Regions from separate parts of the Paenibacillus sp. N3/727 genome, predicted to be linked through region 1. Evidence: riboswitches for the same ligand, from Rfam matches in the RefSeq annotation. Region 1 holds a riboswitch; each other region holds the start of a gene.
The links. A riboswitch is a leader RNA that binds a small molecule or an ion and turns the genes downstream of it on or off. The one in region 1 is predicted to bind cobalamin.

Region 1 (3,151 bases):
GCTTGTTCAACAACGGCAATCTTATGCTGTAGACGAGAATCATCAATTCCTGTCCCTCTTCCAACCGCATCGCTGACTGGAATATTAGAAAGTGCACAGGTTACCGCTGAGCTTGCCGTCGTGTTTCCAATTCCCATTTCGCCAGTAATAAATAGTTGAACGCCACGTCTGACAGCATCTTCAACTACCTTCACACCAACAAGAATAGACTGAATCGCTTCTTCATAAGTCATTGCAGGACCTTGTGCCATATTAGCTGTACCATACCGAATTTTACGCGATAGGAGTTCAGGATGGGACAACTCACTATTCACACCGATATCCACACATACAACTTCTGCACCTGCTTGTCTGGCAAGAACGTTAACAGCTGCACCACCCGCAAGGAAATTATGAATCATTTGAGGTGTAACTTCTTGTGGAAAGGCACTCACGCCCTCTTCACATACACCATGATCTCCTGCCATAATAATAACTTCTCTACGGTCAAAAGAAGGCTTTACTACTCCAGTGATCCCAGCAAGCTGTATTGCCATTGCCTCCAACTTACCCAAGCTTCCCGGAGGGACAGTAAGGTTACTTATATGTGATTTTGCAGCCTGAATCGCAGCTTGATCAAGACCGCGAATTTCTCCGATACGTTCCATGATTCCTTGTCTCATACATCATTGCTCCTTTAATTGCTCTTAGTTGTGACTACTTATGGCTTCAACAGCTCAGGATAGATCGCTTTTGCTATTTCTTTGAGACCTTCTGTCACACGTGGACCAGGTCGACTAACCAGGTTATCGTCTAATCCATAAACAGCATCATTCTTAACAGCCGTTATTTGATCCCACCCACTACGTGCTTTAATCATTTGGTCTAACGTTTTCTGTGTTTTGTCATCAATAACATTCTTTGAGAACAGAATCACATCAGGATTATCTTTAATGATTTTCTCTTCACTGATTTCATACCATCCCGCTGTATCAGCAGCAACGTTAACTCCACCAGCTAGAGTGATTAATTCATCCATAAACTCACCACTACCTACCGTCCAACCAGGGGAAAACTCGATATATACTTTCTTTTTCTGTTCAGGTGTAAGTGATTTAACCGCTTCTGTTACTTCATTCTGCTCTTGTTTCATTTTGTCTATAACCGTCTTTGCTTCTTCTTGATGATCCGATATTTGTCCAAACAATTCAATATTTGCAATAACATCATTCACCGTTTTCGGATCTGTCTTGAAGATAGTGATACCCAGATCACGCAAATGCTGTGCAGCTTCTGCACTCATAGAGATACCTGTTACTACGAGGTCAGGTTGTGCTGCAATAATTGCTTCCTCGTTAGGATTATACAAACCACCCATTTTTGGCTTGGTTGTTGCTGCTTCCGGATAATCATCATAGTCAGAAACACCGATAATCTGCTCATCTAACCCTAGCGCAAACAAGCTTTCTGTCTCTGCAGGCGAGATGGATATAATCTTCTTTGGCGCCTCTTTAAATGTAAGAGTCTCACCTGTAGCATCCTTTACAGTTAGAGGATACTCTGTTTTCAGTACACTTGTCTCTTCAGCGGGGGGATTCACTTGTTCTGTTGCTGCCGGTGCCGGTTCTGTCCCTTGTTTCGGTTCATTATTGCTTCCGCAAGCTGCGAGCGCTAGTACCAGCATGATCGTAATAGCACCCGTAGTCCAACTCTTCCACATTTGTTTCATTGTGATTTCTCTCCTCTATCTTCGTTTTCATGTTCTGCGAGATGCTCCCCTTGTTATTTCAATGAATGATCTCAACGATAGTCTGTGCAACAAAAAAAACCTGATCTTCTTTTACAAGAAAGAATCAGGGATTACGTCATACGGGGTTCATAGTAATTGCCATGAGTCCCGCGGCTATGTACCGGGTTAAAATCGCAGTACTTCCACAAGCCAAACGTAATCCTTTCCTCGAAGGACCGTCGTACTACTCATAAGGCAGGTCTCCTGACTCACAGGTTCGCTAATATCCTCACCTTCCCATTCTGCTTGTCGCAGAACAGTGGTAAATCGAGAATATCCCTGTTTACAGTGGCGGGACCGTGCCGGAATTTCACCGGCTTCCCCATTAACTAGGTAATAAAAGCACATATTTTGCGCTTCTAATCTAGACCTCACAAGTTTTTTATATTCATTTAGATACAAGACTTACTTCTCAATTTAAAATTATAGGTTAGATAGGGACACCTTACAACCCCTTGCTCTAATGGCTCACTCACAAGTGTCCTATCCATTTGCCCTTATCACATGTCAACTTCAACGTTAACAAGCTCCCCGGATCTGCAGAGAAATCCCAGAAGGTCGAACCTGGAATGGTCATAGTGGCTAGTTGTCTTATCACTCCTCCATGAGTCACCATTAGCACGTGGTTATCCTTACCCTCTTCCTTCACCCAACAGGTCAGACTGTTCATAAAATCTGCCAGCCTCCCCTGAAAATGCTTCCAGGCTTCACCTCCTGGAGGAGTCACGGATTGAGGATTGTCCAGCCATTCCCGGTAGATCCTAGAATGCTTTAACTGACCGTATGTCTTCCCCTCCCAATCTCCAAAATCCATTTCTCGCAAACGGTTATCGAAGACCACTCTATCTGTTGAAGCAGAATAAATCCAATCGAGCGTTTCCCTACACCTCTTTAAGTCACTACAGAATATCTTATGAAACGTTCTTCCTTCAAGGGCATTTTTCACAGGTAAGAGCTCCGTCAATGATTCTTGGAGAATTCCTATATCTGTATGACCTAAATATCGTTTATCCTTATTCCACTGCGTTTTCCCATGACGAATACATACCAACTCTAACCCCATAGTGTACCACCTATACTCCATATAGTAAGTATGCTCAGGAGCAGGAATAATAATGATGCAGCCAGCATCAATCTTACGGTTGACTGAATATCCCCTTTATCCATCGGACGGGAATATTCGCCCATATATGCACGAAAAGATACCACACCGTTATAGGCGTTCTCGCCTCCGAGCCGAATCCCTAAAGCTCCAGCTACAGCTGATTCAGGAAATCCACTGTTGGGACTTGGATGGAGACGGGCATCGTGTCTTATGGTACGATAAGATTTTTTGTAATCCAGACGCATGATCCAACTGCTAACGACCAGTAATAAAGCTGT
Region 2 (3,151 bases), 2.3 Mb from region 1:
AGGACAAGACTTCATTTATCTTGTTAAGCAAAAGATCATTATTCGTATTCAAGCGATGCGGTAATTCAAGCTTGTTATCCCATGTTGAAATGACATTCGTATTCGGGTCAACTTCCAAATAAGTACTGTCTGTTTCAGATGTTACATGCGGCAGTTCGCTCTTTGGAAATGCAAGTGTAACTTTGCTTGAGGACAGCGGATCCTGATCCGACCCGACACTCACATTGGTTTCATTCTCATCAATGACAATCGTATGGTCATCGTTTGGATCCGGAATTTCATTTACACTTATGACAACTTCATTACTTGTCTTTTTCCCTGCTGTTGCTGTTGTCAGCGCTTGAATGGAAATATAGCCCGGAGCCGCTTGACCTTCGAAGACAAGCTTCGCTTGTTGATCCGTAAGCAGCGATATTGATTTTAAGTTCAGCCCAGTAGTCTCTGAAGTTACAGACCAACTGTCAACCTGTACTGCCTCGGATAAGAACGTATCGCCAACGAGCTGCACTTCAATCGAAGGATCTACAGTGCCTTGATCAATGGAAGATGCGGACGATATCACAGGCTGACGATCATAATAGAAATGTAGTTCATCGCCATTATTGATCTCATAGGCTGCTGCCCCTGCAGAAGGAGCACTGCCATTCACTTTATAAGCCCAGCCGTCGCTTCCACCCAACTGCCCTTCATTTTGTCCCGCAATGGAGGTAAGGCGCGCCTGGTTTCCATCACCTGTAATGTTATAGCTAATTGACGGATTGGCTTGATCCAGCGCTTGTTTCAGCGCATCCAGTGCTGTCCAAGATTGACCATTCACATCCAGAATGATTGGACTCGGATTATAAATGGGATTGTCTATGCCTTGTACACTAACCTGTACGTTCACGCTCGGGTTAACCGGTGGAAGACTCCCTTCGGCAATTCGCTTCCATACCGACTTTCCATGTTGAATATCAAGTAAACCGATAAGAGCCTGTTCAGTCGACATTCCGTTTTTATCGGTATCTTCTGCTTTCCATTTAAAAGAGCCGTCATCCAATTGGAATCCTGCATACGCATCAACGACGGTATTCCCGTTCATCTGCCAAGCGGGCGACATCATGTCTTCGCCTACGGCAACCAGACCGGATACCGAAGTAGATAAGCTGTTCGAATTATCTCCAGAGCCCCAAGTGCCCGTAGAATTAAAACCACCATTCTCTAGCTGGCGATCCTTTAAGACATTCTTGGCCCGTTCAATGGCAGCATCAACTTCACTCTGCCCCTTGTATTGCCCCAGCGCAAGCAGCGCCATGCCTGTAATATCTGTATCGCTGTTTTCTCCTCCTGAAGCAGACAGACCAAAGCCGCCGTCTTCATACTGCGCTTTGAGCAGGTATTGCAGCGCTTTTTGCTTGGACTCAGCATTCCATGAGCCTACATTCTGTCCGAGCTTCTCTCCGGCATCCAGAGCAAGCATCGCCCAAATATGTTTATTTATACCGCCAATGCCGCCCGTCTCTTGATTTTGATGGGTAGCAAGTTCCGCCCACAGGTTTCGATCGGTTTCCCAAGCGTGAGCCGGGTCTTTTCCCATGGCGAGCAGTGCGAAAATATACCGAACATGATCAGTTAAATTTACGGCATCAGGTTTAAGTCTTGGTGCTTTCGTTTCCCAAGATGGCAGTTTCCACGTTCCATCTTGCAAATCCTGACCTGCGCCCCATAGGCCAACAAGCTGCCACCAGGAATCAATGGTGGATGTAGGATCTTGTCCATAGTACTCTTTATAGTAATTAACCGTACTTTCAATCATGCCGTCTAATTGTGTATTACTTTGACCATTCGCCGCACTCACGACTTGTGGATTCAGTAGAGTAAGCAATAACACAACGCTTAATAGTGCAGATATACTTTGCTTCAACAATCTTTTCATAGGTGTCAACGTTCTCCTCATCGTCAAAATGGAAATAAAAAAACATCTTTCCATATTGGAAAGATGTTCTGTGGCCTGTCTTGCATAACCAAGCAAACGTGCAACTGTAAACAAGCTGCACAAATAAACATCTCCCTCCCATCCTCGTGAGAAATATAGAGCACTTACATGGCAGGTCTCCTGGCTTCGCTTCATCGCTTGACAATCGTCCTTCCTGTTTAAATCTTTAACAGTGGACTACTACCTTGATTGTCAGCTCTGCGTTACAGTGGCGGGACCGCGTCGAACTCTCATCGACCTTCCCTATTAAGCCGCATACTTTATGCATCAGCACCATATAAGCTGTTTCTATTTAATTTTGATAGACTTTTTTTTATATTAACAAAGATTGGTATATTTCACAAAGAAATTTCTCATAGACAGTACAAAAAACGGCCTACATGAAGCAATAAGACCCTTCCACATAGGGAAGGGCCTAGACTTCGTTATATTTTTACTCAATCACCAATATCCGAGGGGATGTGTTCGCGATTACCCTGGACGACAGCCAAGAACCAACCCCTGCCGATATGATACTTACGACTGCAACTCCAATAATACCGCCCCAATGCATAATTAGAGGCACTTCCATAATCCCATAATATGTTAATATATTTTCCAGCAAAATAGGCAGAAGGTATACTCCGACGCATATGCCTAGTAGCGCGCCGATGACAGATAAAGCAACGATCCCTTGGGCTACGGATAATCTAATCCTATTCGATGTTAAGCCAAGTGATTTGTAAATGCCATAGGTTTTGCTGTCTTTTCTAATATTCATACGACAAGTGATGTAAATAATGATGCAAGTGACAACAATAAACAACAATCCCATCATACTCATTGGCAAGATAAGCAGGCCGACAGCCTCTTTAAATACGGAATCTAGTAGCGTTTTCTGAGTTAATGCGGAGAGCGCTTCCTTATATTGCTCATTAATATCACTTACGACCTGATCGGACTGGCTGCTATCATGCAGGTTGATAAAATATGTTTCTGCATTGCTGTAGTCCAGATGATCTGCTTTAATCACATCGACCGTTATTCTTGCAGAATAGGACATATTGGAAATCGCTTGATAAATTCCTGTAACGATGAGCGAATACGGTTTTCCATTGATGTACACCGTTATCACATCACCAATATCTTTGTTAAGCTTCTTCGATACGTTGATACCAATAGCGATTTCGTTCTTGT
Region 3 (3,151 bases), 2.8 Mb from region 1:
AATCTTCATATAACGTTCCAAACTTTCGAAAAATCCGCTCATATCTGGATCTTGTCGCTTATCCATTACTATGCCATGCTCAATCCCAAGCCGTACGAGGTTGATCGTGTTAAAAGACAAATTCCCTTTCCCGCTCAACCGATTTCTGCCGAAACGGTCCGAGATCGTTCGTGTACGGCATCCCATAGTCGCAATGATCGTATCTGGATCTTCCGGGCGGTAATAGGGAAGATTGAACGATGCATCCACATTTACAAAATTTGGATATAAGCGGCGACTGGAGCACTCTACCGCTTTAAGGAACAGATCGTAGTTCGGATCACCTTCCGCCTGATTTATCCCGTTTTTACATTGAAATATATGCTGCGGGAATATCGGTGTCTCTCCACGTCCAAGTCCTCTCATGGTAGCGTCAAGAAGTGCATGAGAAACTAATCTTCCCTCTGTAGAAGTGCACATCCCGTAATTTAACGAGGTAAACGGAATTTGCCCCCCTGCCCGACTGCTCATCGTGTTCAAATTATGGATCAGAGATTCCGCGGCTTGCTTGGTCTCGTTTATAGTCTCTTCATATGCAAACTTATATGTACGAGGATAAATCTCTTCAAGCGAGTGGTTATCCATATGCAGATCCAAATCCGAAATGTCTTTTCCTAAGTTCATGTCGCCTTCACTGAAATAAGAAAGCCCTTTTCGAAAATGTTTACGGAAGGACTTACCCACGTAAGGCGCCAAATCCCAATCTATTTTATTGCCAGATACCCCGCCGAACTGACTGTTCTGCTGAGACTGAAATATGATGGCTACCAGTGCCATAGCGGTCATGATGCTTTGTGGAGGACGGACCGAACCGTTCCCCGTATTAAAGCCGTTTGCCAGCAGCCGATCAAATGGAATGAAAATACAATTAGTCGTTCCGAGTGCATATTGATCTAAGTCATGCACATATACATATCCGTTTTTCACAGCCTCGTTCAACGGTTTTGGCAGCATAAAACTGGTCGCCATCCACTTGGCATATTCCGATCCGATCCGGCTCATTTTCCCACTGAATGATTCACCGTTCAAATTGGCATTTTCCCGAAGCAGATCCAGATCCTTAACACCGATAACGTTGGTGCTGATCTTGTACAGCTCTCCGCGCATTATGCGTTCTCTGTCACGTGCCTCACGGTACTCTGTATAAGCTTCAGCTGTTTGCTTATAACCAGTTTCATTCAAAAAATGTATGACAAGGTCCTGTATTTCTTCCACAGACATTTGCTCCAAGCCAGCTGTTTCAGCTTCCACCAATAGACCGATCCGGGACGATTCCTCATTTCTGGAAGTTCCTTCAGTAGCCTGAAAAGCTTTACTCACTGCACTTATAATCCGTGTAACTTCAAACGCCACACATGTTCCGTCCCTCTTGGTCACCTTCATCACAAATTCCTCCTATGGCAAATACCTATACAGGTGTATTCATCAACCCCTCACGGTGTGCGGTACGATTGAAGTGAATAATAAAAGAAGCATGCTGCCGCAAGTCTGCGGAATACATGCTTCATAAAGAACCGTTTAATCCAGTCAAATAGAAACGGACCAGACAACCCTTCATTCGAAACACTTCCCTATCAACCGTAGGCACACCGTGTTGTCTTAATGGCAGGTATCTGGCTTCAGTTCACAAACTGGCGGAGAAAACCGGATGGATTGGTTGGTTTGTTCTCCTTGAGAAGCTGTTACAGTGGCGGGACCGCTCCGGATTTTCACCGGATTCCCTTTTAAGACCGGACATATCCGATCTACCATCAAGCACTATATGTAGTTGTTACATCAAACAATATAACAACATATAGATTTTAACTGTAACATTAATCACAGGTGGAAACTTCCGGAGGGGGCGTGCACCATATGGCATCGATAGATTACAGGAAATTAATTCGCTTCTGTCGGCATTGGTGTAGGGGTCGGTTTCGCGTAACCTGTCTTATATTTTTCATCGATCGTGTTGCGGATTTCAGTCAAACTTTTTCCTTCACTGTCCATCTTGGCTGATTCTACTGCGATTTCCAGACAAACACCACATCGTGTGCCGTGATCATCCCACACAATGCTGCCGTCTTCTTTAACCTCATTGATGAAACAGTTCAGATTACTCTTGTGCCCTGCACTTTCACCGCAGCCGCAGTAGCATGGAATCCAGGTAAGCACATCTTTTTCCTGAGCTGCGAGTGCATATATCGTACGCATCTCATCGCTTTTACCGTCCAAGAACGTTGGCAGCTCCTTCGCAGACGCTGTAACTTCTTGAAGATCTCCATTAGCAAGCTTGTTTTGTGAACCATGTTCGTGAACCGTTTCAGCTCCTTGCTTACTCTCTGCAGGCTCTTGTGCCTTCTCAGCACCGCAACCACCCAGTACCAGACCTGCAGACAGCACCAATACTGCAAATTTACGTTTGTACATACTCATTTCCTCCCCAAAATGGCCACAAAATCCCTTTATTGATTCATTTCTAAGCCGCTATATAGAGTCCTGTCCATGCCCCTGCAAGACCCAGCATAACCGATATGAGCACATATAAGAATGCTTGTATGTATTGCTTGTTTCCTGCCAAGGTGACCGCTTCATAACCAAAGGTTGAAAATGTGGTAAACGCGCCGCAAAAGCCGGTACCGAGCATTCTGTAAACGGCTTCAGACAGATGGTCTGCATAACCTGCAAGAAATCCAAGTATGATGGAACCGACCAAATTTACGAGAAGCGTAGCCCACGGGAATGTCCCCTGTGCTTTTTTTCCAAGCCAAACACCAACGCAATAACGGGAAACCGCTCCGGCAATCCCGCCTAATCCTATCCACAAAATCACACTGCCGCACCTTCTTGCTTTGAAGACATCTTCCGTCCCAGCCAAACACCGATACAGGACATGAGCAGACCGCCAACAACACTTATGACTACATAGATCACGGCGACTGCGTTCTGACCATTACCGATTAACCTGACTGTATCCACTGTAAAGGTTGAAAATGTCGTAAACGCCCCCGTAAACCCGGTGCCGATGAGCAGACGAACCTGTGTTGAAATATGTGTGGAAGATAAGCAGTAAGTCAAAAACCAGCCTAGAAACAGGCATCCCGCCAGGTTGATGAACAGGATAGCTGCCGGA
Region 4 (3,151 bases), 820 kb from region 1:
TTTATTAGTTCCAATAAGGCAATTGGATAGTTTCAAAATCATGAAGCCAAACAATAAACAGTTTCCTGAAATATTAGCCCAGAACCCCAAAGCGTCTGTACATCCTTTTTGTTTTGAAACCTATGACGAGAATGCGTTTATGCATGCGAGACATTTTTCATCCCCTTACTCTGGTACAGTTGAAGATCCGGTAACAGGTACGGCCTCGGGCGTAATGGGCGCTTACTATTTAACCTATATAGATCAAGATTCGAATGATATTCAATTTATCGTAGAGCAGGGGCAAGAGATCAATAGGGATGGAAAAGTGCATGTACACGCCATACGACAAAATGAGATGGATATTTTCATTTCAGGCACAGCGGTCTTGGTTAAAGAGTTTGAAGTGGAATATCTCCCTTTTATACGAATGTGATAACAGTTTTGATAACATTTTATGGAGGATGATATAGGATGAGTAAAATTCAATCTTCAGTAAAGGTGCTACTTGTTTCTGATCTGGAACAATCCAAAGTATATTATTCCAATGTATTAGGCTGTGATGTTACCGATTTCTGGGCTGTTCGTGATGATTTTGCTCTCGGATTCAAGCTGATTCAGGCCAACTCACCGGATGATGTTTCACCTAACAAAGCAGGACAAGATCAGGAGGTTGCTTGGGATACATACGCCTATATCGATACACATACCGAGTTGGACGAGCTATATGAAGAATTGAAGCTTAAGGGTGCCCAATTTACTCAGGAACCTGTATTGACGGAAATGGGTTGGGGAGCATGGAAGGAATTTGCCGTCAGTGATCCTGATAACTATGTTATTGGTTTCGGCTCTGGTAAAAAACAATAATGGAAATTATTTTTGCATATTGCCAACCCGAATGTTTATGCTATAATAATGTCGAATGGACACCCATTCACGTCATACACAATAGAAAAAGTTATAGGTAATGGAAGTTTGGTGCAAATCCAACGCGGTCCCGCCACTGTGATAGATCGAATGCTCGATCTTAAGTCAGGTCGTTTGCCTAGTAACTTTGTCTGGCCAGTCATTTCGAGGCGAAAGTGACTGGTTTACAAGTCTAGTGACGTATAACGCCTCACTAGGCTTTTTTACGTTGCAAGATAGGCTGCCGACACTGCTGTCGGCAAGGCCAGGTGCTCGCCGCCGAACATATACAATGAGGTATAACAACAAGCAAGCGGGAGGTTCTTCAATGATGAAGAACAATATGCACAATGGCGTGCATGTCCCCTTTTTTTTATAATGAACCGCTCACTTGCCGAGAATGGCAGACAAGATTCGGTTGACGAGTATCCGAATTACGTTGTACAGTAGAGATGGACAATTGAATGATGATAAGCTGCACAATGGCGTGCACAATATATAACAAGCAAAGAGGCTTTGAAGGGATATGTTCCTTTTAGAGGCCTCTTTTTTTGTTGTCAATTATTCCTTGGAGGTGCCTTACATGGACAAAATATCGATTAAAACCGACATCTATCTCGGACAAGGTGCGCTGGATCGCCTGACGGAATGGAGAAATAGACGGATCTTCGTTGTAACAGACCCGTTTATGATCAAGTCGGGTATGATTAACATGTTGTTTGAACGGCTGCATGACAGCAACGAACAATACATTTTCAGCAATATCGTGCCCGATCCCCCAGTTGAAATCGTAACTGAGGGCGTTGAAGCGCTCGGAGCGTTTCAGGCCGACCTAATTATTGCGATTGGCGGGGGTTCCGCTATTGATGCGGCCAAGGCGATGAAGCTTTTCGCTCAAAAAATATTGAAAAAGTACGATATTCCGTTCGTAGCGATTCCGACAACAAGTGGAACGGGATCAGAAGTAACGTCTTTCTCCGTCATCAGTGACAAGGAGAAGAACATCAAGTATCCACTGGTGTCCGATGACATGCTACCGCAAGAAGCCATTTTGGACCCGGAATTGGTCAAAAGCGTGCCTGATTTCATAACCGCCGACACAGGAATGGATGTACTGACCCATGCGATTGAAGCGTATGTATCCACCAAGGCGAACGATATTTCCGATGCGCTGGCTGAGAAGGCAATCAAGCTGGTCTTTGCCTATTTGCCAAGAGCCTATAATGACGGTAATGATCTCGAAGCACGAGAGAAAATGCACAATGCTTCTTGTCTGGCTGGTATGGCGTTTAATATTACGTCGCTCGGGCTTAATCATGGGATCGCTCATGTGGCTGGAGCTAAATTCAAGATTGCGCACGGGCGTATGAATTCACTGCTTCTGACGCATGTCATTGAATTCAATGCGGATTACAAACCGGGTTATGGTAGAGAAGAGAGTAGTGCAGTAGCGGCAAGATATGCCGAAATCTCCAAAAGCTTGGGGCTGTCGGCTCCTAATGCAAAGAGCGGCGTTCGTAGTCTGGTGCAGGCGATCAAGCAGCTTCAGAAGCAATTGCATATGCCGCAAACGCTGAGAGAATGCGGCGTGGAATTATCTACACTTGAAAAGATGAGAGAGGAAATTGCAGAAGGAGCGCTACAAGACGGATGTACGGCCACGAATCCACGCGTTCCTGCCGAAGCAGATATTGTTGAAATTTTGAACAAAATGTTTCAATCCTGAATCTGGAGTTAAGTTTCGTTCGTAATGATATTGACATTGTTTGCAGGTTAAAATATAGTGAAAGTAACACAACGGCGTGTTGCATACAAATAAAAGCGAAGAGGCTTCTTAAAAATTCCGTGTGAACTTTTTAAGGGGTCTTTATGTTTTTTTACAACTATATGTGTCTTTTTCTTTCATGAGATGGGATGATGGTATGGATCAACATAGCGAAAAACAACGTGTCATTCAAGAGTATGTGCCGGGGAAACAGGTAACGCTGGCTCATATTATCGCGAACCCTAATCCGGATATTTACAAGAAGCTGGGCTTGGGAAGCGATGCGAGGGATGCCATTGGTATTATGACTATTACGCCGAGCGAAGCATCTATTATCTCGGCCGACATTGCAACCAAAGCAGCCGGCGTGCAGATCGGCTTCGTTGATCGCTTCAGTGGTTCACTCGTTATTACGGGTGATGTATCATCCGTGGAATCTGCGGTGAGTGAAGTGTTGCTTGGTTTGCAGAACATTCTCGGATTTTCGGCTGCGAAGATTAC

Region 2: linked by a shared signal. The riboswitch ahead of MNQ98_RS05210 (S-layer homology domain-containing protein) and the one ahead of MNQ98_RS24470 (ABC transporter substrate-binding protein) in region 1 are both predicted to bind cobalamin.
Region 3: linked by a shared signal. The riboswitch ahead of MNQ98_RS07720 (anaerobic ribonucleoside triphosphate reductase) and the one ahead of MNQ98_RS24470 (ABC transporter substrate-binding protein) in region 1 are both predicted to bind cobalamin.
Region 4: linked by a shared signal. The riboswitch ahead of MNQ98_RS20525 (1-propanol dehydrogenase PduQ) and the one ahead of MNQ98_RS24470 (ABC transporter substrate-binding protein) in region 1 are both predicted to bind cobalamin.

Annotation. Positions count from the first base shown of each region.
Region 1 is NZ_CP093336.1:5,264,301-5,267,451, forward strand. Features, by position in the region: gene cobT (nicotinate-nucleotide--dimethylbenzimidazole phosphoribosyltransferase) at 1-662, opposite strand, end outside; gene MNQ98_RS24470 (ABC transporter substrate-binding protein) at 701-1,708, opposite strand; cobalamin riboswitch at 1,946-2,157, opposite strand; gene MNQ98_RS24475 (histidine phosphatase family protein) at 2,241-2,831, opposite strand; gene cbiB (adenosylcobinamide-phosphate synthase CbiB) at 2,822-3,151, opposite strand, start outside.
Region 2 is NZ_CP093336.1:1,168,813-1,171,963, reverse strand. Features, by position in the region: gene MNQ98_RS05210 (S-layer homology domain-containing protein) at 1-1,915, opposite strand, end outside; cobalamin riboswitch at 2,069-2,268, opposite strand; gene MNQ98_RS05205 (ABC transporter permease) at 2,409-3,151, opposite strand, start outside.
Region 3 is NZ_CP093336.1:1,721,317-1,724,467, reverse strand. Features, by position in the region: gene MNQ98_RS07720 (anaerobic ribonucleoside triphosphate reductase) at 1-1,422, opposite strand, end outside; cobalamin riboswitch at 1,627-1,807, opposite strand; gene MNQ98_RS07715 (PCYCGC domain-containing protein) at 1,918-2,454, opposite strand; gene crcB (fluoride efflux transporter CrcB) at 2,498-2,851, opposite strand; gene crcB (fluoride efflux transporter CrcB) at 2,848-3,151, opposite strand, start outside.
Region 4 is NZ_CP093336.1:4,447,455-4,450,605, reverse strand. Features, by position in the region: gene MNQ98_RS20535 (PhzF family phenazine biosynthesis protein) at 1-415, shown strand, start outside; gene MNQ98_RS20530 (VOC family protein) at 454-846, shown strand; adenosylcobalamin (AdoCbl) riboswitch at 923-1,074, shown strand; gene MNQ98_RS20525 (1-propanol dehydrogenase PduQ) at 1,469-2,611, shown strand; gene eutS (ethanolamine utilization microcompartment protein EutS) at 2,808-3,151, shown strand, end outside.